DNA from 3 places in the Halomonas sp. B23F22_10 genome. Region 2 is predicted to be linked to each of the others. Evidence: predicted binding sites of a transcription regulator. Region 2 holds the regulator's gene; each other region holds the start of a gene.

Region 1 (9,528 bases), on a different contig from region 2:
AAGGCCAAGCGAGGGGTTTTTGGCCATGGATGGCCAAAGTAGCGCCCAAGGATGGGTTCATAGCGCCCTCGCGGGGCTTGTCGCCGGATCAGCTCATCCCGGTGTCGAGCACAACCGATTTAGGCCGGTCGTAGCTGGCCGCGCTCCTCGGTGACGATGATGTCCGGGTCGGGCCGGGCATCGTTGACGAAGCTGCGGAAGCGCTTGAGCTTCTCCGGGTCGTTGATGGCGCCCGCCCACTCGCACTCGTAGTTGTCGATCACGGTCTGCATCTGGGCCTCGAGCTCCTCATTGATTCCCAGGCTGTCCTCGAGCACCACGGCCTTGAGGTAGTCGAGGCCGCCCTCCAGGTTCTCGCGCCACACCGAGGTGCGCTGCAGGCGGTCGGCGGTGCGCACGTAGAACATCAGCAGGCGGTCGATGATCGCGATCAGCTGCGCGTCGTCGAGGTCGGTGGCGAAGAGCTCGGCGTGGCGCGGGCGCATGCCGCCGTTGCCGCACACGTAGAGGTTCCAGCCGTGCTCGGTGGCGATCACGCCGATGTCCTTGCTCTGGGCCTCGGCGCACTCGCGGGTGCAGCCGGAGACCGCGAACTTGAGCTTGTGCGGCGAGCGCAGGCCCTTGTAGCGATGCTCGAGCCGGATCGCCATGCCCACGCTGTCGGCCACCCCGTAGCGGCACCAGGTGCTGCCGACGCAGGACTTCACGGTGCGCAGCGACTTGCCGTAGGCGTGGCCGGTCTCGAAGCCGGCCGCGATCAGCTCGCCCCAGATGTCGGGCAGGTCCTCCAGGCGGGCGCCGAACAGGTCGATGCGCTGGCCGCCGGTGACCTTGGTGTAGAGCCCGTATTTTTGCGCCACCTGGCCCAGCACCATCAGCTTGTCCGGGGTGATCTCGCCGCCCGGCACCCGCGGCACCACCGAGTAGGTGCCGTTCTTCTGCATGTTGGCCATGAAGGTGTCGTTGGTGTCCTGCAGCGGGATGTGCGCGGCGTCGGTGATCGGCTCGTTGAAGCAGGAGGCCAGGATCGAGGCCACCGCCGGCTTGCAGATGTCGCAGCCCAGGCGATGGGCGTCGGAGGCGCCGTGCTTGTCAATCAGCTCGCCGAAGGTCCGGATGCCCTCGACACGCACGATGTCGAACAGTGCCTGGCGGGTGTGGGCGAAGTGTTCGCAGATCGAGGTGTCGACCTCCACGCCGCGGGCCTCGAGCTCGTGGTCGACCACGTTCTTGAGCAGCGCCGCGCAGCCGCCGCAGCCGGTGCTGGCCTTGGTCTCGGCCTTGACCGCGCCGAGGTCCATGGCGCCGGCGTCGAGGCTTTCGCAGATCGCGGCCTTGGTGACGTTGTGGCACGAGCAGATGATCGCGTCGTCGGGCAGGGCGTCGGCGCCGAGCGTCGGCGTGCCCTCGGAGGACGGCACGATCAGCGCCGCCGGATCCTCCGGCAGTTCGAGGCCGTTGGCGTAGACCTGCATCAGGGTGTCGTAGGCGTCGTTGTTGCCCACCAGCATGGCCCCGAGCAGCTTCCTGCCGTCGCCGGAGACCACCAGCTTGCGGTATTCCTGCTTGAGCTCGTCGAGGTAGCGGAAGGTCCGGGCGCCGGGGCTGCGGCTGCCGTGGGCGTCGCCGATGGCGCCCACGTCGACGCCAAGCAGCTTGAGCTTGGTGCTCATGTCGGCGCCGTCGAAGGTCAGCTCGCCGCCCAGCAGGGTGTCGGCGGCGGCCTTGGCCATCTGGTAGCCGGGGGCCACCAGGCCGAAGATGCTGTTCTGCCACAGCGCTACCTCGCCGACGGCGAGGATCGCCGGGTCGCTGGTCAGGCAGCGGTCGTCGATCACCACGCCGCCGCGCTCGCCGATCTCCAGCGCGCAGTCGCGGGCCAGCTGGTCGCGGGGGCGGATGCCGGCGGAGAACACGATCAGGTCGGTCTCCAGCACCTTGTCGTCCTGGAACACCATGCGGTGGCGGCTGGTCTGGCCGTCCTCGATGTGCTGGGTGGCGCGGTCGGTGAGCACCTGCACGCCCAGCGCCTCGATCTTCTCGCGCAGCAGCTCGCCGCCCTCGGCGTCGACCTGCATCGGCATCAGCCGGGGGGCGAACTCGACCACGGCGGTGTCGAGAGCCAGGCCGCGCAGGGCGTTGGCCGCCTCCAGGCCCAGCAGGCCGCCGCCGACCACCACGCCGGTGGTGGCGTCCGCGGCCGCCGCGCGGATGGCGTCGAGATCGTCCAGGGTGCGATAGACCAGGCAGTGGTCGCGCTCGTGGCCGGGAATCGGCGGCACGAAGGGGAAGGAGCCGGTGGCCAGCACCAGCCGCGCATAGGGATAGCGGCCCCGCTCGGTGATTACCTCGCTGGCGTCGCGATCGATGGCGGTGACCTCCTCGGCCAGGCGCAGCTCGATGCCGTGCTCGGCGTAGAAGTCGGCGTCGCACAGGGCCAGGGACTGGGCGTCCCGGCCGGCGAAGTACTCGGACAGGTGAACGCGGTCGTAGGCGCGGTGGCGCTCCTCGCCGAACACCGTGATGCGGTAGTGCTCGGTGGCGCCGCGTTCGATCAGCTGCTCGACCAGATGATGGCCGACCATGCCGTTGCCGATGATGATCAGCGGGGGAGTTGCTTGGCTGGGCGTGTTCATGCGGCTTCCTCCTGCGGGGAGCGGTCCTGGGCGTGGGGCGTGGCGGGATTCGGTGCTTCGGCCTTCGTGGCGTCGAGCAGGGCCCTGGCATCGGCCGGGCCGAACAGCAGCGCCTGACGGCAGGCGTCGAGATGGCGGCCGGACAGCGCCTCGGCGAAGTACCAGGGGCCGGCGGCGGTATCGCCATAGAGCACGGCGCCCTCGAGGCGGCCGTCGCGCAGCAGCAGCCGGCGATAGTCGCCGTGTTCGGGGTCGTGGTAGGTCAGCACCTCGTGGTCGTCGCCGGGCTCGATGGGGCCGAAGGCGTACAGCGAGATGCCGCTGACCTTGAGCTTGGTCGCGGTCGGCGCTTCCACGTAGCCCTCGACGTCCTCGCCGGCCAGCCGGGCGGCCAGCACCTCGACCTGGCGCCAGATCGGCTCGACCAGGCCATAGGTGCGACCCTCGAACTCGCAGCATTCGCCCAGGGCGTGGATGGCCGGGTCGCTGCTGGTCAGGCGGTCGTCGACGACGATGCCGCGGTGGACCTCGAGGCCGGCCCGGCGACCCAGTTCGACGCTGGGCGCGATGCCGATGGCCAGCACCACGCAGTCCGCGGGCAGCCGGCGGCCGTCGGCCAGGCGCACGGCGCAGACGCGGCCCCGGCCGTCGTCCTCCAGGCCTTCCAGGTCGGCGCCGGTGACGATCTCGAGCCCGCGGCCCTCGAGCTCGGCCTCGAGCAGGCCGGCGGCGGTGGCGTCGAGCTGGCGGTTCATCAGCCGCGAGGCGCGCTGGAGCACGCTCACCGACAGGCCGGCACGCGCTCTTTTGCGTAGTCCCTCGGCGGCCTCCAGGCCCAGCAGGCCGCCGCCGATCACCACCGCGCGGCCGCCGCGCTCGGCGGCGCGGGTCAGGGCGGCGGCGTCGTCCAGATCGCGGAAGGCGTGCACGCCGTCGAGCTCGAGGCCGTCGACCGGCGGCAGGACGGGGGTGGAGCCGGTGGCCAGCACCAGGCGGTCGTAGGCGATCTCTCGGCCGCCGGCGGTGGTCAGGCGGCGCGCGGGGCGGTCGATGCGCTCGACCCGCTCGCCGAGCACCAGCTCGACTCCGCGCTCGGCGTACCAGTCGGCGTCGCGCAGAGTCAGCGCCTCGCGTTCCATCTCGCCGGCCAGCAGCGGCGACAGCAGGATGCGGTTGTAGGCGGGGCAGGCCTCCGCGCCGATCAGGGTGATGCGGCGCGGCACGCCCTCGCGCTGGACCAGCGCCTCGACCAGTCGCTGGCCGGCCATGCCGTTGCCGACGATCACCAGGTGATCGACGGGCGTCGCGGGCGATGGCATGGGGCCATCGGGCAAGGCGGCGGCTGTCGGGTCATCGGGACTCATCTCGGATTCCCTCCATAAACGCAGAAGACGCCTCGACGCTCCCCGGCATTGGGGAGCGTGGAGACGTCTTCGTCTGGACTTAGAGGTGCGATCGCCGTTGACCGCCGAAGGGCCGGGCCCTCCGTTCTGGCCTGTTCCTATCAAGGTTCGGGCCAGGACGCGGTGAAAGTCAGCAAACTCAAAGAGTTAAATAATCATCGCCGGGCGATGACCGCCGCCGGGGCGGCCCCTGACGGCGCCGTCATGCACGCTCCTGGTGCGTCGCGGCATCGAAATGCACGGGGCTGTAGCAGGCCTCGACCACGCCGCGTCGGAGGGGGACGTCGAGCTGGCGGGCCAGGTGGTCCACGACCCTTGCCATCTCGCCGACCTCCGGGCGCAGCCCGGTGAGGCGCTGTGCCACCGGCGCCTCGCCCAGCGGCAGCGTCGGCAGATGCTCCAGGGCGCGATCCAGATAGGGCGGCAGGGCCAGCCAGTCCCGGGCCTGGCGGCGGTGCTCGGGCGCCTCGGCCAGCCAGTCGGCGGCGGCGACCAGGGCGCGGATCATGGCCGCGAGGGTGGCGGGGTGGCGTCCGGCCCAGTCGCGGGTCACGCCGAGCATCTTCTCGGGATGGTCGGGCCACAGCTGGGCGCCGGTGGCGACGACATGCCCGCCGCCGCGCTGGGCGGCCTGGCTGCCCCAGGGCTCGCCGACGCAGAAGCCGTCGATGCGACCCTGCTCGAGGGCCTCGACCATGCGCGACGGCGGCAGGGCGACCAGCTCGACGTCGCGATCGGGGTCGAGGCCGCCCAGGGTCAGCCAGTCGCGCAGCTGGTAGTGGTGGCCGGAGAAGGGGTGGACCATGGCCAGCCGCGGACGTGGCGCGCCGCGCCGGCGCAGCCGCTCGGCGAAGTCGCGGGCGTTGACGGCCGGGTCCCGGCCGCCGGGCGAGCCGTCGAGGGGTGCGGCCATGCCTTCCGCCCAGTAGGACGACAGCGCCAGGGTATTGCCGTTGCGGCCGAGCACCAGCGGCGCCAGGACGTCGCAGGGCGGCCCGGAGGCGCCGAGGCTCATGGCCAGCGGCAGCGGGGCCAGCAGCTGGGCGCCGTCGAGCATCCCGGCGGCCAGCTTGTCGCGCAGGGTCGACCAGGCGCTCTCCCGCGACAGCGTGACGTCGAGCCCTGAGGCGGCGAAGAAGCCGCCTTCCCGGGCGACGATCGGCAGGGCGGCGTCCAGCAGCGGGACGATGCCCAGGGTCAGTCGGGGACGCTCGGGGGCATGGGGCATGCTCATAGGCCTTTCTCCAGTCCTTCGAGGATATCGATCACGTTGCCGGCCACCTCGCCGATGCGCTGGCCGCGGTCCATGGCCAGCTTGCGCAGGGTCTGGTAGGCCTGGGGCTCGTCGCAGTCCTGGTGCTTCATCAGCATGCCCTTGGCCTTCTCGATGCGCTTGCGGTCGGCGAGCTGGGTGCGGGTGCGGTCGAGCTCCTGGCGCATCGACTGGAAGGCATCGAAGCGAGCCACGGCGACCTCGAGGATCGCCCGGACCCGGGTCGGCACCAGGCCGTCGACCACGTAGGCGCTGACGCCGGCCTTGAGGGCGGCCTGCATGGAGTCGGGGTCGTGCTGGTCGGCGAAGAACACTACCGGCCGCGGGTTCTCCCGGTGCAGCTGCGACATGCTGTCGAGGGTGTCGCGGTCGGGGGATTCCATGTCGATGATGACCACGTCGGGCGCGTGGCGCTCGACCATGTCGTTGAGGCTGGCCGGGCTCTGCAGGTGGCAGATCACTTCGTGCCCCTCCTGGCCGAGGGCCTCCTCGACCATGGCGGCGCGCACGCTCTCGTCGTCGACCAGCAGGATTCGCAAGGGCTGGGGCATGGCATAGGGCTCGTGATGGGGAAACGGTCAGGCCCTGTTCATGCAAGAGCCATTCCAGCCGCATCGGCGCCGAGCGTCGGTGGTGCAACGATCGCCGGTGCCGTCCTTTTGCACCACGAAGAGGCGGAGCGGGGCGGAAAATGCCGCCGGCTGGTGCAGGCGAGATCGCCGAGACGGCCGCGATGGCTTGAGTGCCGACGCTTTCCTTCCGCCTGGCATGCCGTTTGCTTTTCTCATGGAAAGACATTCCCGAGTCGCCACGGCGGCGACTCACGGCAACGACGCCCACTCCCGTGCCCACCCGGCATGGCGGTGGGCGTCGTCGTGTCGGGACCATGATCGAGGAGAGCAGCATGCAACAGGCGCGCACCACCTGCCCCTACTGCGGCGTCGGCTGCGGCGTGACGGCCGACATCGAGGACGGGCGCATCACCGGCGTGGAGGGCGACGGCGACCACCCGGCCAACTATGGACGGCTGTGCGTCAAGGGTTCGGCGCTGGCCGAGACCCTGGGCGATCACGGCCGCCTGACCCGACCCCGGGTCGATGGCGTCGAGGTCGACTGGGACACCGCCCTCGAGGCGGTGGCCGGCCGCCTCCAGGCCACCCGCGAGCGCGCCGGCGATCACGCCGTGGCGGCCTACCTGTCCGGCCAGCTGCTGACCGAGGACTATTACGTCGCCAACAAACTGTTCAAGGGCTTTCTCGGCACGCCGCACCTGGATACCAACTCGCGGCTGTGCATGGCCTCGGCGGTGGCCGCCTACAAGCGCTCGCTGGGCGCCGACGCCGTGCCGTGCTGCTACGAGGACCTGGAGGAGGCCGAGCTGGTGGTGCTGGTGGGGTCCAACCTGGCCTGGAACCATCCGGTGCTCTATCAGCGCCTGCGCACCGCCAAGAGTCGCCATCCGCTGATGCGGGTGGTGGTGATCGACCCGCGGGTCACCGACAGCTGCGAGATCGCCGATTTGTACCTGGGGCTCAGGCCCGGCAGCGACGCCCGGCTGTTCACCGGCCTGCTGGCCTGGATGGCCGACAAGGGCCGGCTCGACGACGTCTATCTGGGCAAGCATACCGACGGGCTCGACGCGGCCCTGGCCGCGGCCCGGGAGGACGACGTGTCCATCGCGGCCATCGCCGCCGACTGCGACGTCGACGCCGAGCGGCTGGAGACCTTCTTCTACTGGTTCGCCAGCCAGCTGCACGTGGTGACCCTCTACTCCCAGGGCATCAACCAGTCGTCCAGCGGCACCGACAAGTGCCAGGCGATCATCAACTGCCACCTGGCCGGCGGCAAGATCGGCCTGCCCGGCGCCGGGCCGTTCTCGATCACCGGCCAGCCCAACGCCATGGGCGGCCGCGAGGTGGGGGGGCTGGCCAACCAGCTCGCCGCCCACATGGACTACGACTCCCCCGGCGCGCGCGACCGCGTGACGCGCTTCTGGTCCACCGACCGGTTGACGCCGGGCCTGCCCGAGGCGCCGGGGCACAAGGCGGTGGCGCTGTTCGAGGCCATCGAACGCGGCGAGGTCCAGGCGCTGTGGGTGATGGCCACCAATCCCGCGGTCAGCCTGCCCGACGCCAATCGGGTGCGGGCGGCGCTCGAGACGTGCCCGCTGGTGATCGTCTCCGAATGCATGGCCGACACCGACCTGCTGCGCTACGCCGATATCGTGCTGCCGGCAACGTCGTGGTCGGAGAAGGACGGCACCGTGACCAACTCCGAGCGGCGCATCTCGCGCCAGCGCGGGATGCTGCCGCCGCCGGGCGAGGCGCGCCACGACTGGTGGATCGTCTGCGAGGCGGCGCGCCGGCTGGGTTTCGGCGAGGCCTTCGACTACGGCCATCCCGGCGAGATCTTCGCCGAGCACGCCCGGCTCTCCGGCTTCGAGAACGCCCCCGGGCAGCCGGGCCACGAGGCGCGGCCGTTCGACATCTCGGCGCTGGCGGGGCTCGACCGCGCCGGCTATGACGCCCTGGCGCCGATCCAGTGGCCGGTGACCGCCGAGGCCCCCCGCGGCACCGCGCGGCTGTTCGAGGACGGTCGCTTCGCCACCGCTGACGGCCGGGCCCGGCTGCTGCCGGTGCGTCCGCGCGGCCCCGAACAGGCGCTCAGCGCCGAGCGTCCGCTGCGCCTCAACACCGGCCGGGTGCGCGACCAGTGGCACACCATGACCCGCACCGCCCGGGCGCCGCGGCTGATGAATCACCGCGCCGAGCCCTTCATCGAGATCACCCCCGAGGACGCCGCCGCCTTCGGCGTCGGCGACCAGCAGCTGGCGCGGCTGACCGGCGCCGGCGGGGAGTACCGCGCCCGGGTGCGGCTGACCAAGGCCCAGCGCCGCGGCGAGGCCTTCGTGCCGATGCACTGGACCGACCGCTTCACCGGCGCGGCGCGCACCGGCGGCCTGCTCGCCGCCCATCTCGACCCGATCTCCGGCCAGCCCGAAGCCAAGCACGGCGCGGTGAGCCTGGCGCCGCTGGCGGTGGGCTGGGAGGCGACCCTGCTGATCGCCCCGGGCGAAGCCGGCGACTTCGAGGGCCGCGACGACGGCGCCTACTGGGCGCGCATCCCGCTGGCCCACTGCCAGCGCTGGCAGCTGGCCGGCGGCGAGACGGACGATGCGTCGCGCGACTGGCTGGCCTGGGTGCGGCAGTGGCTGCCCACGGCGCCGAGCCTGTGGAGCGACGACCCGGCCGGCGGTCGGCTGCGCGCCGCGGGGCTCGAGAACGGCCGGCTGCGCTGGTGGCTGATGGTGGCGCCGCCCGCCGAGCTGCCGGGGCTTTCCTGGCTCGATGCGCGCTTCGCCGAGGCGACGCTCGAGGGCGACGTGCGTCGCCGGCTGCTGGCTGGCTGCGACGCCGGCGAGGCCGATGGCGGTCCGCTGGTGTGCAGCTGCCATCAGGTGGGCCAGACGACCATCGTCGAGGCCATCCGTGCCGGCGACGCCAGCGTCGAGGCGCTGGGCGCACGGCTCGCCTGCGGCACCCAGTGCGGCAGCTGCATTCCCGAGCTCAAGTCGCTGGTCGAGGAGCATGCTCCGGACACCGTCGACGCCGGCGCCGATGCCCAGGCGCTCGATTCCACGACACAAGAGGAGAGTGGCCATGCGCGCTCCGAGCAAGCCAAGATCCCCGTTCGCGTCGCCTGATGCCCTGCGCCGCGGTTTCTCTGCCCTGGCCCGGCTGGGCTCGGCCAGGCTGGGCCTGTCGCCGCGAGGGAGGGCCGGTCGCGTCGGCGAAGCGGACGATGACGCCGCGCGGGTCTCGCGGCGCGGCGAGTGTCGCCCCGGACGGGTCCATCTGGTCGGCGCCGGCAGCGGCGACGTCGAGCTGCTGACGCTGAAGGCCGCGCGGCTGCTGGCCCGGGCCGATGCCGTGGTCTATGACCGGCTGGTCGGCGAGGAGGTGCTGGCGCTGATCCCCGCCGGCCGCGAGCGCTACTACGTCGGCAAGGCCAGCGGCCACCACAGCGTGCCCCAGAACGAGATCGGCGCGCTGCTGGTGACGCTGGCGAGGCAGGGCAAGTCGGTGGTGCGCCTCAAGGGCGGCGACCCCGGCGTGTTCGGCCGCATGGGCGAGGAGCTCGCGGCCCTGGCCGAGGCCGACGTCCCGGCGGAGATCGTGCCCGGCATCACCGCCGCCTCGGCGGCCTGCGCCTCGAT
Region 2 (9,528 bases):
TGCCCATCAGCTCATCGACGCTGTCGCGGATCATCTGCTCGGGGGTGTTGGCCTGGGCGATCGCCGGCAGCGCCGCCAGGCACATCGCCAGCAGCATCAGCACACCGGCCAGACGCCGGGAAAGGCTCGTTGCATTCATCGGGTTCACTCCTTGGCCATGTTGGACACGAACTGCTGGATGAGCTCTTCCAGCACCAGGGCGGACTGGGTATCGCGAATGCGATCGCCGTCCGCCAGCGTCTCGGGGGCGCCGCCCACCGACAGCCCCACGTACTGCTCGCCGAGCAGCCCGGAGGTGAGAATCGCCGCGGTGGTGTCCTCGGACAGCTGACCCTCGAGCTCGTCATCGAGCGTCAGCACCACCCGCGCGTCGTACCACTCCGAGTCAAACTCGATGCTCTCGACCCGGCCCACCGTGACCCCGGCCATGGTGACCCGGGCGCGCGGCTTGAGGCCGCCGACGTTGGCGAAGTTGGCCTCCAGGCGGAAGTCGTCACCCGGAGGTTCGAGACTCAGGCCGCTGACCCTCAGGGCGAGGAACAGCAGCCCCAGGATGCCGGCCAGCATGAACAGGCCGACGCCCAGTTCCATCGTCTTGCTGCGCTTCATTCCATGTCTCCACAAATCCGCGGCGGCGCCCGGCCGCCATCTTGCCCGCCCACCGGGCTCAGGCGAGCCCACCGAACATCAGGGCGGTCAGTACGAAATCCAGCCCCAGTACCGCCAGCGAGGCGTAGACCACGGTACGCGTGGTGGCCCGGGCGATGCCCTCCGAGGTCGGCACCAGGGCATAACCCTGATAGACCGCGATCCAGGTGACCACCAGGGCGAACACCAGGCTCTTGATCAGGCCGTTGAGCACGTCATCGACGAACTCGACGCTGGCCTGCATGTTGCCCCAGTAGGAGCCCTCGAAGACGCCCAGCCACTTCACCCCGATCAGCTCACCGCCCCAGACGCCGATCACACCGAAGCCGATGGTCAGCAGCGGCAGGGCGACGAAGCCGGCCCACAGCCGCGGCGCGACCACCCGGCGCAGCGGGTCGACGCCGATCATCTCCATGCTGGTGAGCTGCTCGGTGGCCTTCATCAGGCCGATCTCCGCGGTCAGGGCCGAGCCGGCGCGGCCGGCGAACAGCAGCGCCGCCACCACCGGCGCCAGCTCGCGCAGCAGCGACAGCGCCACCATCTGCCCGAGCGCATCCTCGGCGCCGAAATCGACCAGGATGGTATAGCCCTGCAGGCCCAGCACCATGCCGATGAACAGGCCCGAGACCAGCACGATGGCCAGCGACAGCACGCCGACGAAGTACATCTGGCGCAGCCACAGGCGAATGCCCTCAGCGGAGGGCACGCCGACGGCCGACTGCACGAGCAGCAGGGTCGCCTGGCCGAGCCCCTCGGTCAGATCGCAGCCCATGCGTCCCAGGCGCCGAATCAGAGCGGTCATCGCGGTCCTCCCGTGCCGAGCAGATCGTCGTGGAAGTCCATGGCGGGATAGTGAAACGGCACCGGACCGTCCGGCTCACCGTGGATGAACTGGCTGACCCGCGGGTCACGATCCACGTCGAGACTCTGCGGCGTGCCCTGGGCCATCACCCGGCCGTCGGCGATCACATAGACGTAGTCGGCAATGGACAGCGTCTCCTTGATATCGTGCGACACCACCACGGCGGTCAGCCCGAGGGCATCGTTGAGCCGGCGGATCAGCTGCACCAACACACCCATGGAGATCGGGTCCTGACCGACGAAGGGCTCGTCGTAGAGAATCAGGTCCGGATCCAGGGCGATCGCCCGCGCCAGCGCCACGCGCCGCGCCATGCCACCGGAGAGCTCCGACGGCATCAGCCCGCGGGCGCCGCGCAGCCCCACGGCCTGGAGCTTCATCAGCACCAGATCGCGGACCATCGATTCGGGCAGGTCGGTATGCACGCGCAGCGGGAAGGCCACGTTCTCGAACACGTCGAGATCGGAGAACAGCGCCCCGCTCTGGAACAGCATGCCCATGCGGCGACGCAGCCGGAACAGCGCCTTGCGCGACAGGCCGTGAACGTCCTCGCCGGCGATCCGCACCCGCCCCGCATCGGGCACGAGCTGGCCGCCGATCAACTTGAGGAGGGTGGTCTTGCCGGTGCCGCTGGGCCCCATGATCGCGGTGATCTTGCCGCGGGGTACTACCATGTCGAGCCCGCGGAAGATCTCCGTCTCTCCGCGAGAGAAGCGCAGGCCCTCCACCTCGATGAGGGGAGAATCAGTCATCCATTGAATTCCCTGATAGATTATCGAACATCGTATCCTAACCATCGCCCGGGGCGCCAGCGCCGTCATGTCACGGCTTGCGCCGAGCGGCCTCAGCGGGTTCAATGAGCGCCCTTTTGCGCGGCCCGCCGGCGCCGATTCGGCCGCCCGCCCTTGAGCCCAACCCCGCGACAGGCAACAATCCTCTCATGACAGACGATTCCTCCTTCCCCGCCGGCCTGCTGGCCAGCGCCGAACGTACCCTGCGGCTGGAGCAGCAGGCCGTCGGCGCCCTCGTCGAACGCCTCGACGGCGACTTCGAGCGTGCCTGCGAGCTGATGCTGGCCTGTCGCGGCCGCGTGGTGGTCACCGGCATGGGCAAGTCCGGCCACATCGGCAGCAAGATCGCCGCCACCCTCGCCAGCACCGGCACCCCGTCCTTCTTCGTGCATCCGGGCGAGGCCAGCCATGGCGACCTGGGGATGATCACGCCCGGCGACGTGGTGCTGGCGCTGTCGAACTCCGGCGAGACCGCCGAGGTCACCGCCCTGCTGCCGCTGATCAAGCGCCTCGGCGCACCGCTGATCAGCATGACCGGCCGCCCCGGCTCGACCCTGGCTCGCCACGCCGAAGCCCATCTGGACGCCGGTGTCGAGCGCGAGGCCTGCCCGTTGGATCTGGCCCCCACCTCCTCGACCACCGCCGCCCTGGCGCTGGGTGACGCCCTGGCCGTGGCACTGCTCGAGAGCCGCGGCTTCACCGCCGAGGACTTCGCGCTCTCGCATCCCGGCGGCAGCCTCGGCAAGCGCCTGCTGCTCAAGGTCTCGGACCTGATGCACCAGGGCAGCCGCCTGCCGAAGGTCGCGCTGGGCAGCCCGCTGCGCGATGCGCTGCTGGAAATCACCCGTCAGGGGCTCGGCTTCACCTGCGTGATCGCCCCCGACGGCCTGCTGGCCGGGGTCTACACCGACGGCGACCTGCGTCGCACCCTGGATCAGTTCAGCGACCTGTCGTCGCTGACGGTGGATCAGGTGATGACCGTGCCCGGCAAGCGGGTCTCGCCCGACACCCTGGCCGCCGAGGCCGTGCGCCTGATGGAAGACAACCGCATCACCGCCCTGGCCGTGGTGGGCGACGACGGCCGCCCGGTAGGCGCCCTGCACATGCATGACCTGCTGGCCAGCGGCGTCATCTGACCCAAGGAGATTCCATGTCCCTCGACGCCCCTCTGCAGCACCCGGATCTGGTCGAACGGCTGCGCCATGTGCGCCTGCTGGCCCTGGACGTGGATGGCGTGCTGACCGACGGCCGCCTCTACTTCGATGCCGACGGCGACAGCCTCAAGGCCTTCCACACCCTCGACGGCCACGGCCTCAAGCTGGTGCAGCGAGCCGGCATTCAGGTGGCACTGATCACCGGCCGCGACTCGCCGATGGTCACTCGCCGCGCCAGCGCGCTCGGCATCCGGCATCTCCATCAGGGCATCGAGAAGAAGCTGCCGACGCTGCGCCAGCTGTGCCGGGACCTGGCGCTGGACCTCTCCGAGGTCGCCTACTGCGGTGACGACCTGCCCGACCTGGCCCCGATCCACCAGGCCGGCGTCGGCATCAGCGTGCCCGGCGCGCCGAGCTATATCCGCCAGCACGCCGACTGGATCACCGAGCGCGAGGGCGGCCATGGCGCGGTACGCGAGATCTGCGACACCCTGCTCCGGGCCCAGGGCCGGCTGGATGCCGTGCTCGACACCTATCTGAACGGCCAGGACTGACGCCATGCGCCTCCCCCGCCCCGGCTTTCGCACCTGGCTGTTCCTGCTGCTGCTCGCCCTCGGCGGCGGCCTGGCGCTGCTCGACCAGCGCCCCGACGCACCGCCGGGCCCCGCGCCCCAGGGCGAGACGGGAGAGCCCGACTACTATCTGGAAGACGCGCACCTGACGCGCTTCGATACCCAGGGCGCGCCGCACCAGCGCCTGACCACGCCGCGCCTGGAGCACACGCCCGTCGACGACGCCACCCGACTGACCACGCCCCACGCCGAGCTCCGCGACAGCGAGGGCCGACTGTGGCTGGCCGACGCTCAGCGTGGACGCCTGGAAGACGGGCAGCGCCTGCTCACTCTCGAGGGCCAGGCGGTACTGACCGCCCCCGAGGAGCGCTGGCGGCTCGAGACCGAGCTCCTGCACTACGACAGCATCGCCGGTCACGCCTGGAGCGACACGCCGGCGCGACTCAGCCAGCCACCGCAGTGGATGCGCGGCGAGCGCTTCGACGCCTGGCTCGATGACAACCGCGCCCGACTGACCGACAATGTGCGCGGCCACCACCCGCCGGACACCCAGGAGGACCCCGAGTCATGACGCGACCCCTCGCTTCACTGCTCAGCGCGGCGCTGCTCGCCACGATGCTGGCCGCCCCCGCCGCCCTGGCACTGGAAGGCGATGCCAGCGCCCCCATCCAGGTCGAGGCCGACCGGCTGGATCTCGACGATCGCGCCGGCACCGCCGTCTACCAGGGCGACGTGCGCATCCAGCAGGGCAGCATGCAATTGACCGGCGACCGCGTGGAGATCCAGCGCAACGACGCCGGCCAGCTGACCACCGCCACCGCTACCGGCCAGCGCGCCTACCTGGAGCAGAAGCCTTCCCCGGACCAGCCGCTGGTCCGCGCCTGGGGCCGCACCGTGATCTACCACGTGGCCGAGCGGCGCATCGAGCTGGTCGACCAGGCCGAACTTCACCAGGGCGGCGACACCTTCGACGGCGGCTACCTCGAATACTTCCTCGATCGCCGGGTGGTGCAGGCGCGCTCCGATGCCCAGGGCGTCGGCGAGAGCCAGCGCGTGCGCATGACCCTCGAGCCGGAACAACAGGACGGCCCATGAAGACCCTCAGCGCCCGGAACCTGGCCAAGAGCTACAAGCGTCGCCGCGTGGTCCACGACATCAGCCTGGAGATCCAGCAGGGCCGCATCATCGGCCTGCTGGGCCCCAACGGGGCCGGCAAGACCACCTCCTTCTACATGATCGTCGGCCTGGTCCGTGCCGACGCCGGCCGTGTCGCCATCGACGACCGCGACCTCTCCGGCGCCGCCATGCACCAGCGCGCCCAGGCCGGGATCGGCTACCTGCCTCAGGAGGCCTCGATCTTCCGCAAGCTGTCGGTGGCCGACAACATCATGGCGATCCTCGAGACCCGCCGCGATCTCGACCGCAGCGGCCGCAAGGCGCGCCTGGAGGCGCTGCTGGAGGAGTTCCACATCACCCACATCCGCGACAACCTGGGCATGAGCCTGTCCGGCGGCGAACGCCGGCGGGTCGAGATCGCCCGGGCGCTGGCCACCGAACCCGACTTCATCCTGCTCGACGAGCCCTTCGCCGGCGTCGACCCCATCTCGGTGGGCGACATCAAGGGCATCATCCGCCAGCTCAAGGCGCGCGAGATCGGCGTGCTGATCACCGACCACAACGTGCGCGAGACGCTGGACATCTGCGACGGCGCCTACATCGTCGGCGACGGCCAGATCATCGCCGACGGTGACGCCGAGGAGATCCTCGCCAACCAGCGGGTGCGCGACGTCTATCTGGGCCAGGACTTCCGTCTCTGACCCCTTGGCCTTCGCAAGTCACTGATATACTAACGCCATGCACAGACGGGCATGGCGATTGCCGTTGGCACGCTAATTGCTGCGAACACGCTTGCATGGCGGACGCCCGGGCACTAGGGTGGAAGACCTCTTTACCGCAGGATCGGACCGCTCGCCCATGGCCATGAAGGCATCCCTTCAACTGCGTGTCGGCACCCAGCTGACCATGACCCCTCAGCTGCAGCAGGCCATCGGCCTGCTGCAGCTCTCGACCCTCGATCTGCGCCAGGAGATCCAGCAGGCCCTCGAGGCCAATCCCATGCTCGAGCTCGAGGACGACTTCGGCGAACAGGCCGTCAGCGAGACGCCGGACGACGACTGGTCGGACGAGATCCCGGAAGAGCTGAGCGTCGACAGCGACTGGTCCGACACCTTCCAGGACGCCGGCGGCAGCGGTGAGGCCCCCGACTTCGAACGTCAGGCCGCCGACCAGAGCCTGCAGAGCCATCTCGTCTGGCAGCTGGCGATGAGCGGTCTCGATGAGCGCGAGAGGCGCATCGCCGAGAGCCTGATCGATGCCGTGACCCCGGACGGCTATCTGGATCAGCCGCTGGACGAGCTGCGCGATGGCCTGCGCGCCCAGGCCCTCGAGGGGCTCGCCACCCGCGAGGTCGAAGCGGTGCTGCTGCGCCTGCAGCAGTTCGAGCCCACCGGGGTGTTCGCCCGCGATCTGCGCGAGTGCCTGCTGCTGCAGCTCGCCACCCTGCCCGATGACACCCCGCTGCTGCCCCAGGCCCGGCGCCTGGTGCGCCAGTTCCTGGAGGCCCTGGCCGGCAACGATCGCCGGCTGCTCAAGCGGCGCCTGGGGCTGGACGACGACACCCTCGACGAGGTCATCGCCCTGATCCGCGGCCTCGACCCACGGCCGGGCAGCGAATTCGCCAGCGGCGACAGCGACTACGTGATTCCCGACCTGATCGCCCGCCACACCCCACAGGGCTGGCGCGTCGAGCTCAACCCGGAGGCGATGCCGCGGCTGCGCATCCAGCCCGACTACGCGGCGCTGATCAAGCGCGCGGACAAGAGCGACGACAACCAATTTCTCAAGGACCACCTGCAGGAGGCGCGCTGGCTGATCAAGAGCCTGGCCAGCCGCAACGATACCCTGCTGCGGGTCGGCCACGAGGTGATGACCCGCCAGATCGAGTTCCTCGAGCGCGGCGAGGAAGCCATGAAGCCGCTGATCCTGGCCGACATCGCCCAGGCCGTGGAGATGCACGAATCGACCATCTCCCGGGTCACCACCCAGAAGTTCATCCACACGCCGCGCGGCGTCTTCGAACTCAAGTACTTCTTCTCCAGCCAGGTCGGCGACGGCGAGGACGCCCACTCCAGCACCGCGATCCGCGCCCGCATCCGCAAGCTGATCGAGGGCGAGCCGCCACGCAAGCCGCTGTCCGACAGCAAGCTGGTCACCCTGCTCGCCGAGGAGGGCATCGAGGTCGCCCGTCGCACCGTCGCCAAGTATCGCGAAGCGATGCACATCCCGTCTTCCAGCCAGCGGAAACGCCTCGGCTGAGACCCCGCCGAAGGCGATTTCCAGAGCGTGAAAACGCGTCTGTCGCGGGGGGTTTGCAAGGCACCAAAAAGGGTTACAATCGAGTCACCACCCAAGGAGCAAGGAGCGTGTCATGCAAGTCAACCTCACCGGCCATCACGTGGAATTGACCGAGCCCCTGCGTGACTACGTGCAGGAGAAGCTCTCCCGCCTGGAACGTCACTACGACAACATCACCACCGTTCAGGTCACGCTCTCCGTCGAAAAAGAACGCCAGCAGGCCGCCTGCACGCTGCACGCCGCCGGTGCCGATCTGCACGCCGAAGCGATGGATGCCGACATGTACGCCGCCATCGACGCCCTTGCCGACAAGCTGGACCGCCAGCTCGTCAAGCACAAGGAAAAGACCCAGGCCCGCGCCCAGGGCGCCGCAAGCGTCCGCTGAGCCATGTCTCTTGAAACCATCCTTCCCCCCGAGCGCACCCTCTTCGGCGTGCCCGGGGGGAGCAAGAAACGAGTGCTGGAATTCTTCAGCACCTTCATTGCCCAGAACATTCCGAGTCTCGACAGCCAGGAAGTCTTCAGCCGGCTGATCGGGCGCGAACGGCTGGGCAGCACCGGCATCGGGCACGGGGTCGCCATTCCCCATTCCCGCAACCCGCACTGCAAGGCGCCCATCGCCGGCTTTCTCAAGCTCGCCGAACCGGTCGACTTCGATGCCATCGACGGCGAACCCGTCGACCTGGTGTTCGTGCTGCTGGTTCCCGAGGAAGCTGACGACGCCCATCTCGCCCTGCTCGGCCAGGTGGCCAGCGTGATGAACGACGCCGAGACCCGCAGCGCCCTGCGCCGGGCCGGCAGCCAGCGCGAGCTTCACGACAGCCTCCTCGACGCCATCCGACGACAGGCACCGGCCGCCAGCGGTCGCGGCTGAGCGCCGCCGCCTCGACCAGGAGACCCGACCCGTCATGCAGCTCGTCATCATCAGCGGACGCTCCGGCTCCGGCAAGTCGATCGCCCTGCAGGCCCTCGAGGACCTCGGCTTCTACGCCATCGACAACCTGCCGGCTATGCTGCTTGGCCCGCTGGTCGACGAGCTGCGCAGCGGTCAGTCCCTGCGCAGCGCCGTGGCGGTCAGCATCGACGCCCGCAACCTGCCCCACGCCCTGGAGCGCTTCCCGGCGCTGCTCGATGACGTCCGCTCCCGCGACATCCAGTGCCAGGTGATCTATCTGACCACCGACGCACGCATTCTGCTGGAGCGCTATTCCGCCACCCGGCGCCGCCACCCCCTGACCCGAGACACCGAGATGACGCTGGCCGAGGCGATCGACCGCGAGGAAGACGCCCTGGCGGAGATCCGCGACCTCGCCGACCTGCTGATCGACACCTCGCGACTCTCGGTGCACGACCTGCGCGGCCGCATCACCGACCAGGTGGCCGGCCATCGCCGCGAAGGGCTGACACTGACCCTCGAGTCCTTCGGCTTCAAGCGCGGCGTGCCGCTCGACGCCGATATCGTGTTCGACGTCCGCTGCCTGCCCAACCCCTACTGGGACCCTCAGCTACGCGAGGCGACCGGCCGCGACGACAGCGTGATCGCCTTCCTCGAGAGCTATCCGGTGGTCGACGAGATGGCCGCCGACATCCTGGCCTGGGTCGAACGCTGGCTGCCCCGCTACCGGGCCAGCCAGCGCAGCTACCTGACCGTGGCAATCGGCTGCACCGGCGGTCAGCATCGCTCCACCTACCTGGCCGAGCGGCTGTCCCGGCGCCTCGCCGAGACCCACGCCGGCGTTCGCCTGCGTCACCGCGAGCTCGGCCTGCAACTCACGCTCCCCGCCCCGAACGACGCCAAGGACCGCTAGTCACGTGCCCAGCCGCAAGCTCACCCTGACCAACAAGCGCGGCCTGCACGCCCGCGCCGCCACCCGCCTGGTGCAGTGCTGCCAGCCCTTCGCCTCACGGGTCCTCGTCTGCCACGGCGACCAGCAGGCCGATGCCGCCAACATCATGGCGCTGCTGATGCTGGCCGCCCCCTGCGGCACCGAGCTGACCCTGGAGGCCGACGGCGACGACAGCGAGGCGGTGCTGGACGCGCTGGAAGCCCTTTTCGAGGCCCGCTTCGACGAAGAGACCTGACGCGATAC
Region 3 (9,528 bases), on a different contig from region 2:
GGAGCCGGTGGCCAGCGGCGCGGCGCGATCGAGCACGCCGCGGGCGTAGGCGATGACCTTCTCGGCGCGCTTGGGATTGAAGCCGTCGCCGCGCTCGGCGCCGTCTTCGTCGGCGATGGCGTCGGTGCCGTAGAGCGCGTCGTAGAGGCTGCCCCAGCGGGCATTGGCGGCATTCAGCGCGTAGCGGGCATTGTTCACCGGCACCACCAGCTGCGGGCCGGCCTGGACGGCGATCTCGCGGTCGACGTTGGTGGTGGTGACCTTGACCTCGGCCGGCGCAGGCTGCAGGTAGCCGATGCGCTCGAGGAAGCCGCGGTAGTCGGCCATGTCGCGCACCGGGCCGCGGTTCTCGCGGTGCCAGGCGTCGAGCTCGGCCTGCATGGCGTCACGCTCGGCGAGCAGTTCACGGTTCTTCGGTGTCAGATCATGAAAGAGGGCGTCGACGCCGGCCCAGAAGGCCTCGGGGTCGACGCCGGAGCCCGGCAGGGCCTGCTCGTTGACGAAGCGGTCCAGCTCGGCGGCCACCTGCAGGCGATGGCGAGTGATGCGTTGGGTCATGGGTCGTTCTCCTATGCGAGGCGTTTCGGCGCTCCCCAAGCGCCAAGCGGCCGGACAGGCAAGGGTGACTGCGTGCACTCAATATTGTGGAAAATACTTCCACATGTAAACCCGGCGCCCGCGAACCACCCCCGAGACTCGACCAATAGACGAGGCCGGAGGCGTTGGAAACCGACGCTGGTGACCGTTCCGACGGAGCGCTAGCATGGTCAGCCACCACGGAGGACTCGATGACCGACTTCACTCCCCTGCAGGCGCTCGGCCCCATCGCCCCGGCCGATCCGTCCGGCCGCCCGCTCAAGGGCTATCTGGGCCACTACGGCCTGGCGCCGCTGCTCGCCGAGCGGGTGGGCCTGCACGTGGGATACGTGGACGCTCACGGCTTCCGCCTGTGGACCCAGATCTGGCGCCCGCCGTCGCCCCGCGGCACCGTGTTCGTGGTGCACGGCTACTACGATCACCTCGGCCTCTACCGCCACCTGCTCGAGTGCCTGCTCGAGCGCGGCTGGCAGGTGGTGCTGTGGGACCTGCCGGGGCACGGGCTGTCCAGCGGCCCCCGCGCCACCATCGCCGACTTCGATGACTATGGCAGCTGTCTGGACAACCTGCAGACCCAGTTGACCGCCCGCGACCTGGCGCCCCGCCCCTGGGTCGGCATCGGCCAGAGCACCGGCGCGGCGATCCTCGCCACCGACGCCCTGCGCCGGGGCGACGACGGCCACTGGAGCGGCCTGGCGCTGCTGGCCCCGCTGGTGCGCCCCTGGGGCTGGAACCAGTCGAGCTGGCTGCACCGCCTGCTGGGCCCCTTCGTGCGCTCGGTGCCGCGCCGCTTCCGCGAGAACTCCACCGACAGCGACTTCGCCACCTTCCTGCGCGAGAGCGACCCGCTGCAGCCGGACCGGCTGGCCATGGAGTGGGTGGACGCCATGCGCCGCTGGATGCCGCGGCTGCTGGCCATGCCGGCCAGCCCGCTGCCGACGCTGATCCTGCAGGGCGAGCAGGACCTGACGGTGGACTGGGAGTGGAACCTGGAGGTGCTGACGCGCAAGTTCCCGCGGGCCGAGGTCCATCGCCACCCCGAGGCCCGCCATCACCTGGTCAACGAGGCCGAGCCGATCCGCCGAGTGCTGTTCGAGGAGCTCACGCGCTTCATCGCCAACCTCGAGGAAGCCGACGCTCCCTCGCCCACCGCCCGGAGGGCCTCCCGCCGATGAGCCGTCGCCGCTTCACTCTGCTGCCGCCCCTGCTGACGCTTGTGATGACGGTGCTGCTGCTCACCGGCTGCGCCACCGGTGGCCCGGAGCACCCCCAGACGGTCCGCCAGGCGCTGTTCGGCCTCGGCGAACGGGCCGCGGAGCGGGTGGGCGAGGCGCCGCCGCTGCCGAGCCCCCTGACCGACGAGGTGCTGCTGCTGGCCACGCCGGAGGTCGATGCCGGCCTCGGTGTCGGCAGCGATCGCCTGCTCGAGAGCCTGACCCGCGCCCTGCTGGGCCTCGAGCAGAGCCCCCAGGTGCTGGACTGGCAGCCCGCGCTGTCACGGGATGCCGAGGCCAATCAGTGGCGACTGGACAGCCGGCTGATCGCGGCCGGCCCGCGTCTCGCGCTGTCCGACCGCACCCTGCTGCCCTATCGCCTGCAGCTGACCCTACGCCGCCCCGGCAGCGACACGCCGCTGTGGCAGGCGCAGCTGGATGGCGCCCTGGACGCCAGCGCGCTCTAGGCGAGGCCTAGACCAGCCCCCGGACAAGGCCGACACCTCTTCCCTTCAGCGCCCCTGCAGCAGCCGATCGAGCTGGCGATAGCCGATCGCCTCGATCAGCTGCTCGCGCCCGGGGCGTGCCTCGCCGGCCAGGTCGGCCAGGGTCAGCGCCACCCGCAGCACCCGGTGATAGGCTCGTGCCGAGAGATTCAGCCGTTCCAGCACCCCGGCCAGCCAGGCCCGATCCGCCCCGCTCAGCGCGCAGGCCTCCTCCAGCTCGCGGCTGGCCAGATGGGCGTTGAGCGCGCCGCGCGCCCACTGGCGCTCGCGGGCCGCCAGCACCCGCTCGCGCACCGCCTCCGAGGGCTCGCCTCGCTCACGGGCGGTGAGCTGCTCCGGCGGCAGCGCCGGCACTTCCACCTGCAGGTCGATGCGGTCGAGCAGCGGGCCGGAGAGCCGCGCCTGATAGCGCTGGATCTGGGCGGCGGTGCAGTGGCAGGCCCGGCGTGGATCGCCGAGATGGCCGCAGGGGCAGGGGTTCATCGCCGCCACCAGCTGGAAGCGCGCCGGATAGCGCCGCTCGTGGCTGGCGCGGGCGATATGGATGCGCCCGGATTCCATGGGCTCGCGCATCACCTCGAGCACCTGGCGGGGGAATTCGGGCAGCTCGTCGAGAAACAGCACGCCGCGGTGGGCCAGCGAGATCTCGCCGGGCCTGGGCCGCGATCCGCCGCCGACCAGCGCCACCGCGCTGGCGGTGTGGTGGGGCGCCCGGAAGGGCCGGCGCCCCCAGCCCTCGTCGAGCGGCAGCCCACACACCGAGCGCACCGCCGCCACCTCCAGGGTCTCATCCTCGGTCAGCGGTGGCAGGATGCCGGGCAGGCGACTGGCCAGCATGGTCTTGCCGGTGCCGGGCGGGCCGGCCAGCAGCAGGTTGTGGCCGCCGCTGGCGGCGACCTCCAGGGCCCGCCGGGCCTGATGCTGGCCCCGCACCTCGGCGAGGTCGGCCCCCGCCAACGGGGCCTCGGCGGGACGCGACGCCCGATGGGGCGCGATCGGCGCCTGCCCCAGCAGGTGCGCCACCACCTCGAGCAGATGATCGGCGGGCAGCACCTCGAGGCCGCCGGCCAGCGCCGCCTCATCGGCGTTGGCCCGGGGCACGATCAGCCGCCGCCCGGCACGGCGCGTGGCCAGCGCCAGCGGCAGCACCCCGGCCACCGGGCGCAGCGCCCCGTCCAGGGCGAGCTCGCCCGCGCATTCGGTCTCGGCCAGCGCCGCGGCGGGAATCTGCCCCGAGGCCACCAATATCCCCAGGGCGATGGGCAGGTCGAAGCGCCCGCCTTCCTTGGGCAGGTCGGCGGGCGCGAGGTTGAGGGTGATGCGACGCAGCGGGAAGTCGAAGCCGGCGTTGACGAGCGCACTGCGCACCCGCTCGCGGCTCTCCCTGACGGCCGTCTCCGGCAGCCCGACCAGGGTGATGCCGGGCAGGCCGTTGGCCAGATGCACTTCCACCAGCACCTCGGGGGCCTCGAGGCCGAGACCGGCCCGGGTGCGAACGATCGACAGGGTCATCGGCGGTCCCTCGCGCTGATTCTGCCCTTAAGGCTAGTTCAGCACGGCGGGGACCGCCCGGTGGCGGCTCGGGATCAGCGGCCGGACTCGCCGGCGCCCTCCTCGGGGGAGGACGGGGGCTCCTCGTCCGCCGCGGCACCGGCTGCCGCAGCACCGGCTGCCGCAGCATCGGCTGCCGCAGCGTCGATCGAGGCCTCGTCCGCCACGGCCGGCACCTCGCCGCCCGAGCGGCTGGCGTCCAGCGCCTCTTCCAGGGCGGCGACCTGCTGCTCCAGCGCCTCGACCCGGCCGCGGGTGCGCTGCAGCACGTCCATCAGGATGTCGAAGTCCTCCCGCGACACCAGCTCGAGCCGGTCGAAGGCGCCGCGCACCACCTGCTGAATGCCTTTCTGCACGTCTTCCGGCGCCTGTGAGGCGCCCTGCAGGCGCTCGCCGATCTGCTGGGCCAGGCGGCCGATGCGGTCTTGGCTGACCATGATCTCTCTCCTGAGTGGAATGGGGCTGACTCCAAGGATACGCAAGCCGTTCGACGGGCGCATTCCCGCGTGCCGCGGGCTTCGCCCCCGGATGGTGCGAAGTGATCGCTCACCGGCATCAAATCAGTGCACGGCGCCCTGCCCCGCCTGCACCAGAATCTCACCATCGGGTCAGGTTGGAAAAACAAGATCATGAAAACCATGGCAAATTCGGTTTAGTGGCACGTTTTAAGCAATGACAGGAAAACCTGCACACACACCGCGCGGAGCAGCCCGCGCTCATCCAATGGGGAGATCCGGGATGAAGCTGATTACCGCCATTATCAAGCCCTTCAAGCTCGACGACGTGCGCGAGGCGCTCGCCGACAACGGCGTTCAGGGCATCACCGTCACCGAGGTCAAGGGCTTCGGCCGCCAGAAGGGCCACACCGAGCTCTATCGCGGCGCCGAGTACGTCGTCGACTTCCTGCCCAAGGTCAAGGTCGAGATCGCCGTCGATGATGGCCGCCTCGACACCGTGCTGGACGCCATCTGCAGCGCCGCCAACAGCGGCAAGATCGGCGACGGCAAGGTCTTCGTGACCCCGCTCGAGGATGTCATCCGCATCCGTACCGGCGAGCGCGGTGCCGACGCCGTCTAACCCGACCGCCTCTCTCCCTTTCCGTCTGGAGTGACAGCCATGAACGAGATTACCGAGCTGAGCTATGCGCTCGATACCTTCTACTTCCTGATCTGCGGCGTCCTGGTGATGTGGATGGCCGCGGGCTTCTCGATGCTCGAGGCCGGCCTGGTGCGGTCCAAGAACACCGCCGAGATCCTGACCAAGAACATCGCCCTGTTCGCCATCGCCTGCACCATGTACCTGCTGCTGGGCTACTACCTGATGTACTCCGGCGACGCGGGCGGCATCCTGCCCAACCTGGGCTTCCTGCTGGGTGACGACAACACCGTGGCCGCGGTCACCGCCGGCGGCGACGACGCCCCCTACTACTCCATGCGCGCCGACTTCTTCTTCCAGGTCGTGTTCGTGGCCACCGCCATGTCCATCGTCTCCGGTGCCGTGGCCGAACGCATGAAGCTGTGGGCCTTCCTGGCCTTCGCCGTGGTGATGACCGGCGTCATCTACCCGGTCTCCGGCTACTGGACCTGGGGCGGCGGCTGGCTCTCCGAGCTCGGCTTCTCCGACTATGCCGGTTCCGGCATCGTGCACATGGCCGGTGCGGCAGCGGCGCTGGCCGGCGTGCTGGTGCTCGGTCCGCGCAAGGGCAAGTACGGCAAGGACGGCAGCATCTTCGCCATCCCCGGCGCCAACATGCCGCTGGCCACCCTGGGTACCTTCATCCTGTGGATGGGCTGGTTCGGCTTCAACGGCGGCTCCGAGCTGAAGGTGTCCGACGTGAGCTCCGCCAACAACATGGCCCAGGTGCTGGTGAACACCAACGCCGCGGCCGCCGGCGGCGTGATCGCCGCGCTGATCCTGGCCAAGGCCTGGTTCCGCAAGGCCGACCTGACCATGGCCCTGAACGGCGCCATCGCCGGCCTGGTGTCCATCACCGCCGATCCGCTGTCGCCCAGCGCCCTGGGCGCCACCCTGATCGGTGCCGTCGGTGGCCTGCTGGTGGTGGTCTCCATCATCAGCCTCGACAAGCTGAAGCTCGATGACCCGGTCGGTGCCATCTCCGCCCACGGCGTGGTCGGCATCTGGGGCGTGCTCGCCGTGCCGCTGACCAACGACGGAGCCTCCTTCGGCGCCCAGATCATCGGCATCCTCGGCATCTTCGCCTGGGTCTTCCTCGCCAGCCTGGTGGTGTGGCTGATCATCAAGGCGATCATGGGCGTCCGCGTCAGCGAGGAAGAGGAATACGAGGGCGTCGACCTGGCCGAGTGCGGTCTCGAGGCCTACCCCGAGTTCACCGTCTCCAAGGTGCACGGTGGCGGCGGCTCCTCCGGTCGTGCCCGCAGCGAAAGCGCCGGCCAGTCGCACATGGCCGCGCGTTCCTGATCGCCCCGCCCTGACGGCAACACGAAATGGCCCCTCGCGGGGCCATTTTTTTGTTCTTCACGCCGTGGGTGTATGCTCTGGCACAATGATTCCGTCAGGGATGGCGAGTGGCGCCATCGGATACGAACCATCGAGGAGATGACCATGAAGCTGGTGACCGCCATCATCAAACCGTTCAAGCTCGACGACGTCCGCGAGGCGCTCTCCGACATCGGCGTCCAGGGCATCACCGTCACCGAGGTCAAGGGCTTCGGCCGTCAGAAGGGCCACACCGAGCTCTATCGCGGCGCCGAGTACGTCGTCGACTTCCTGCCCAAGGTGAAGCTCGAGGTGGCCGTGGACGAGCCGATGACCGAGCAGGTGATCGACGCCATCACCCAGGTCGCGAACACCGGCAAGATCGGCGATGGCAAGATCTTCGTCACCGCCCTGGAGCAGGTCATCCGGATTCGCACCGGCGAGACGGACAAGGACGCCGTCTAAGCGGCAAGCTGAAATCGCCGGAAGCAAAAGAAAACCCCGAAGGCTCAACCTTCGGGGTTTTCTTGTAGCTCGGCGCTTGTAGCTCGGCGCTTGTAGCTCGGCGCTTGTAGCTCGGCGCTTGTCGCTCGGCGCTTGTAGCTCGGCGCTGGCCGCTTACTTCTCGACGAAGGCGCGCTCGATGACGTAGTCGCCCGGCTCGCCGAGGCGCGGCGAGATGTTGAAGCCCAGCTCGTCCAGCAGCGCACTGGTCTCGTCGAGCATGGCCGGGCTGCCGCAAATCATGGCGCGGTCCTGCTTCGGGTCCAGCGGCGGCAGGCCGGTGTCCTCGGCCAGCTTGCCGCTGCGGATATGGTCGGTCAGACGGCCCATGGTGTGGAACTCCTCACGGGTCACGGTCGGGTAGTAGACCAGCTTCTCGCTGATCTCCTCGCCCAGGTACTCGTGGGCCGGCAGTTCCTTGGTGATGAAGTCGGCATAGGCCAGCTCGCTGACGGTGCGCACGCCGTGGATCAGCACGATCTTCTCGAAGCGCTCGTAGGCCTCCGGATCCTGGATCAGGCTCATGAACGGTGCCAGGCCGGTGCCGGTGGACAGCAGGTAGAGGTTGCGGCCCGGCAGCAGGTCGTCGGTGACCAGGGTACCGGTGGGCTTGCGGCTGACCATGATCTGATCGCCGACCTTGAGGTGCTGCAGGCGTGAGGTCAGCGGGCCGTCCGGCACCTTGATGGAGAAGAACTCCAGGTGATCCTCGTAGTTGGGGCTGGCCACGGAGTAGGCGCGCATCAGCGGCTTGCCGTCGACTTCCAGGCCAATCATCACGAACTGACCGTTCTTGAAGCGCAGGCTGCGCTCGCGAGTGGTCTTGAAGCTGAACAGGGTGTCGTTCCAGTGATGAACGCTGAGGACTTCTTCCAGGGCGAACTTGCTCATGCCGACTCCTATGTTTCGCGAGAGCGCATATACCGAAAACTCATAATTGCGCCGATTGATCTTTGCAGAGGATTCTAAGAGACGGCAGGATATCTGTTAAATGGGTTGTATGGATAAAGCTTATCTATACTCCAGATATACTGATCCGGAGCCCACCCCATGCGCTATACCCTGCGTCAGCTCGAGGTGTTCGTGGCCGTGGCCCAGCACGAGAGCGTCTCCCACGCCGCCCGCGCCCTGGCGCTGTCTCAGTCGGCGGCCAGCACCGCCCTGGCCGAGCTGGAACGCCAGTTCGACTGCCGCCTGCTCGACCGCATCGGCAAGCGCCTAAAGCTCAACGCCCTGGGCTTCCAGCTGCTGCCCAAGGCCGTGGCACTGCTCGACCGTGCCGAGGAGGTCGAGGAACTGCTGCGCGGCCAGCAGGGCGTCGGCACCCTCGATGTGGGCGCCACCCTGACCATCGGCAACTACCTGGCCACGCTGCTGATCAGCGACTTCATGCAGCAGCATCCGGGCAGCCGCATCCGCCTGCAGGTACGCAACACCCGCACCATCATCGACGGCGTGCGCCACCACGAGCTGGACCTGGGCCTGATCGAGGGCCAGTGCGAGGACGAGGAAGTGATCACCCAACCCTGGGTGGAGGACGAGCTGGCGGTGTTCTGCGCCCCGGGCCATCCGCTGGCCGGCCAGGGCCCGGTGGAGCTCGACCGCCTGCTGCGCGAGGACTGGATCATGCGCGAGGAAGGCTCCGGCACCCGGCTGACCCTGGAGCAGGCCGCCCGGCACCGGCGCGGGCGCTTCAACACCCTGCTCGAGCTGGAGCACACCGAAGGCATCAAGCGCGCCGTGGAGTCGGGGCTGGGGATCGGCTGCGTCTCGCGCCTGGCGCTGCGCGACGCCTTCCGCCGCGGCAGCCTGGTGCCGCTCCCCACCCCCGACCTGGACCTGAGCCGTCAGTTCGCCTTCATCTGGCATCGCCACAAGTACCTGGCGCCCGGCATGCGCGAGTTCCTCAAGCTATGCCGGCAGATGACCGAAGGCATCCGCTGCAGCGACGAGATCGACCTGCCCCACCAGTCCTGAAGGCGGGGCGAGACGATGCCCGTGATCAGGCGGGCTCGCCGCGGCGGGCCCACGCATCCGGCAGCGCCGCGGCGGCGGCGTTCGAGATACGCAAGCGCAGGGAAGTCAGCATGGTCACTCTCATGGGGCGGGGGGGGGGGAGTTGGTCTTGTACCGGCCCACGGGGCCAGGAGCCGGGAGCTATCCTGCTGCAGGCCGCGCCCCGCAGAAACGTGAACCCTCGGCGTAAGCAAGCGCTTCCACCGTGCCGCCGTCGGTAGCGCCGTGAAAGGACGAGCTTTCAAAAAGGCCGTGCTATGGCCGATGATGGGGAGACGCCCACTTCCTCACCGACCCCGCGACAGGACGCATGAGCGACCCACAGCTTCCCCAGGAATATCCCGCTGCCCTCAAGGTGGTCGGCATCGGCGGCGGCGGCGGCAATGCCGTCCGCCACCTGATCGACACCACCGATCTCGACGGCATCGACGCCATCGCCGTGAACACCGACCGTCAGGCCCTCGAGCTGCTGCCCCAGGGCGTGGCGATGCCCATCGGCAGCGCCACCACCCGCGGCCTCGGCGCCGGGGCCGACCCCGAGGCCGGCCGGCAGGCCGCCGAGGAGAGTCGCGACGGCCTGCGCGCCCGGCTGGCCGGCGCCGACCTGGTGTTCCTGATGGCCGGCATGGGCGGGGGCACCGGCAGTGGCGCGATCCCGGCCATCGCCGACCTGGCCCGCGAGA

What was found. The regulator sigma-54, encoded in region 2, starts transcription at its own class of promoters, with help from an activator protein. The targets are predictions, from matches to a motif close to TGGCACNNNNNTTGCTNT.
Region 1: a site for sigma-54 is predicted at 6,077-6,094, ahead of ACGTNF_RS00285 (nitrate reductase). Genes of this name have one in related genera too.
Region 3: a site for sigma-54 is predicted at 6,386-6,403, ahead of glnK (P-II family nitrogen regulator). Genes of this name have one in related genera too.

The regions. Positions count from the first base shown of each region.
Region 1 is NZ_JBIEKF010000001.1:59,404-68,931, forward strand. It holds gene nirB (nitrite reductase large subunit NirB) at 120-2,636, opposite strand; gene ACGTNF_RS00270 (NAD(P)/FAD-dependent oxidoreductase) at 2,633-3,955, opposite strand; gene ACGTNF_RS00275 (CmpA/NrtA family ABC transporter substrate-binding protein) at 4,242-5,273, opposite strand; gene ACGTNF_RS00280 (ANTAR domain-containing response regulator) at 5,270-5,863, opposite strand; gene ACGTNF_RS00285 (nitrate reductase) at 6,217-9,015, shown strand; gene cobA (uroporphyrinogen-III C-methyltransferase) at 8,972-9,528, shown strand, end outside.
Region 2 is NZ_JBIEKF010000002.1:417,489-427,016, forward strand. It holds gene ACGTNF_RS06035 (MlaC/ttg2D family ABC transporter substrate-binding protein) at 1-139, opposite strand, end outside; gene mlaD (outer membrane lipid asymmetry maintenance protein MlaD) at 145-609, opposite strand; gene mlaE (lipid asymmetry maintenance ABC transporter permease subunit MlaE) at 668-1,450, opposite strand; gene ACGTNF_RS06050 (ATP-binding cassette domain-containing protein) at 1,447-2,259, opposite strand; gene ACGTNF_RS06055 (KpsF/GutQ family sugar-phosphate isomerase) at 2,448-3,434, shown strand; gene ACGTNF_RS06060 (KdsC family phosphatase) at 3,449-4,006, shown strand; gene lptC (LPS export ABC transporter periplasmic protein LptC) at 4,011-4,595, shown strand; gene lptA (lipopolysaccharide transport periplasmic protein LptA) at 4,592-5,119, shown strand; gene lptB (LPS export ABC transporter ATP-binding protein) at 5,116-5,841, shown strand; gene ACGTNF_RS06080 (RNA polymerase factor sigma-54) at 5,999-7,399, shown strand; gene hpf (ribosome hibernation-promoting factor, HPF/YfiA family) at 7,512-7,823, shown strand; gene ACGTNF_RS06090 (PTS sugar transporter subunit IIA) at 7,827-8,312, shown strand; gene rapZ (RNase adapter RapZ) at 8,347-9,246, shown strand; gene ACGTNF_RS06100 (HPr family phosphocarrier protein) at 9,251-9,520, shown strand.
Region 3 is NZ_JBIEKF010000005.1:105,956-115,483, forward strand. It holds gene ACGTNF_RS12730 (malate synthase G) at 1-558, opposite strand, end outside; gene ACGTNF_RS12735 (alpha/beta hydrolase) at 789-1,772, shown strand; gene ACGTNF_RS12740 (hypothetical protein) at 1,769-2,278, shown strand; gene ACGTNF_RS12745 (YifB family Mg chelatase-like AAA ATPase) at 2,324-3,829, opposite strand; gene ACGTNF_RS12750 (accessory factor UbiK family protein) at 3,904-4,305, opposite strand; gene ACGTNF_RS12755 (P-II family nitrogen regulator) at 4,607-4,945, shown strand; gene amtB (ammonium transporter AmtB) at 4,985-6,307, shown strand; gene glnK (P-II family nitrogen regulator) at 6,452-6,790, shown strand; gene ACGTNF_RS12770 (ferredoxin--NADP reductase) at 6,944-7,720, opposite strand; gene ACGTNF_RS12775 (LysR family transcriptional regulator) at 7,880-8,806, shown strand; gene ftsZ (cell division protein FtsZ) at 9,156-9,528, shown strand, end outside.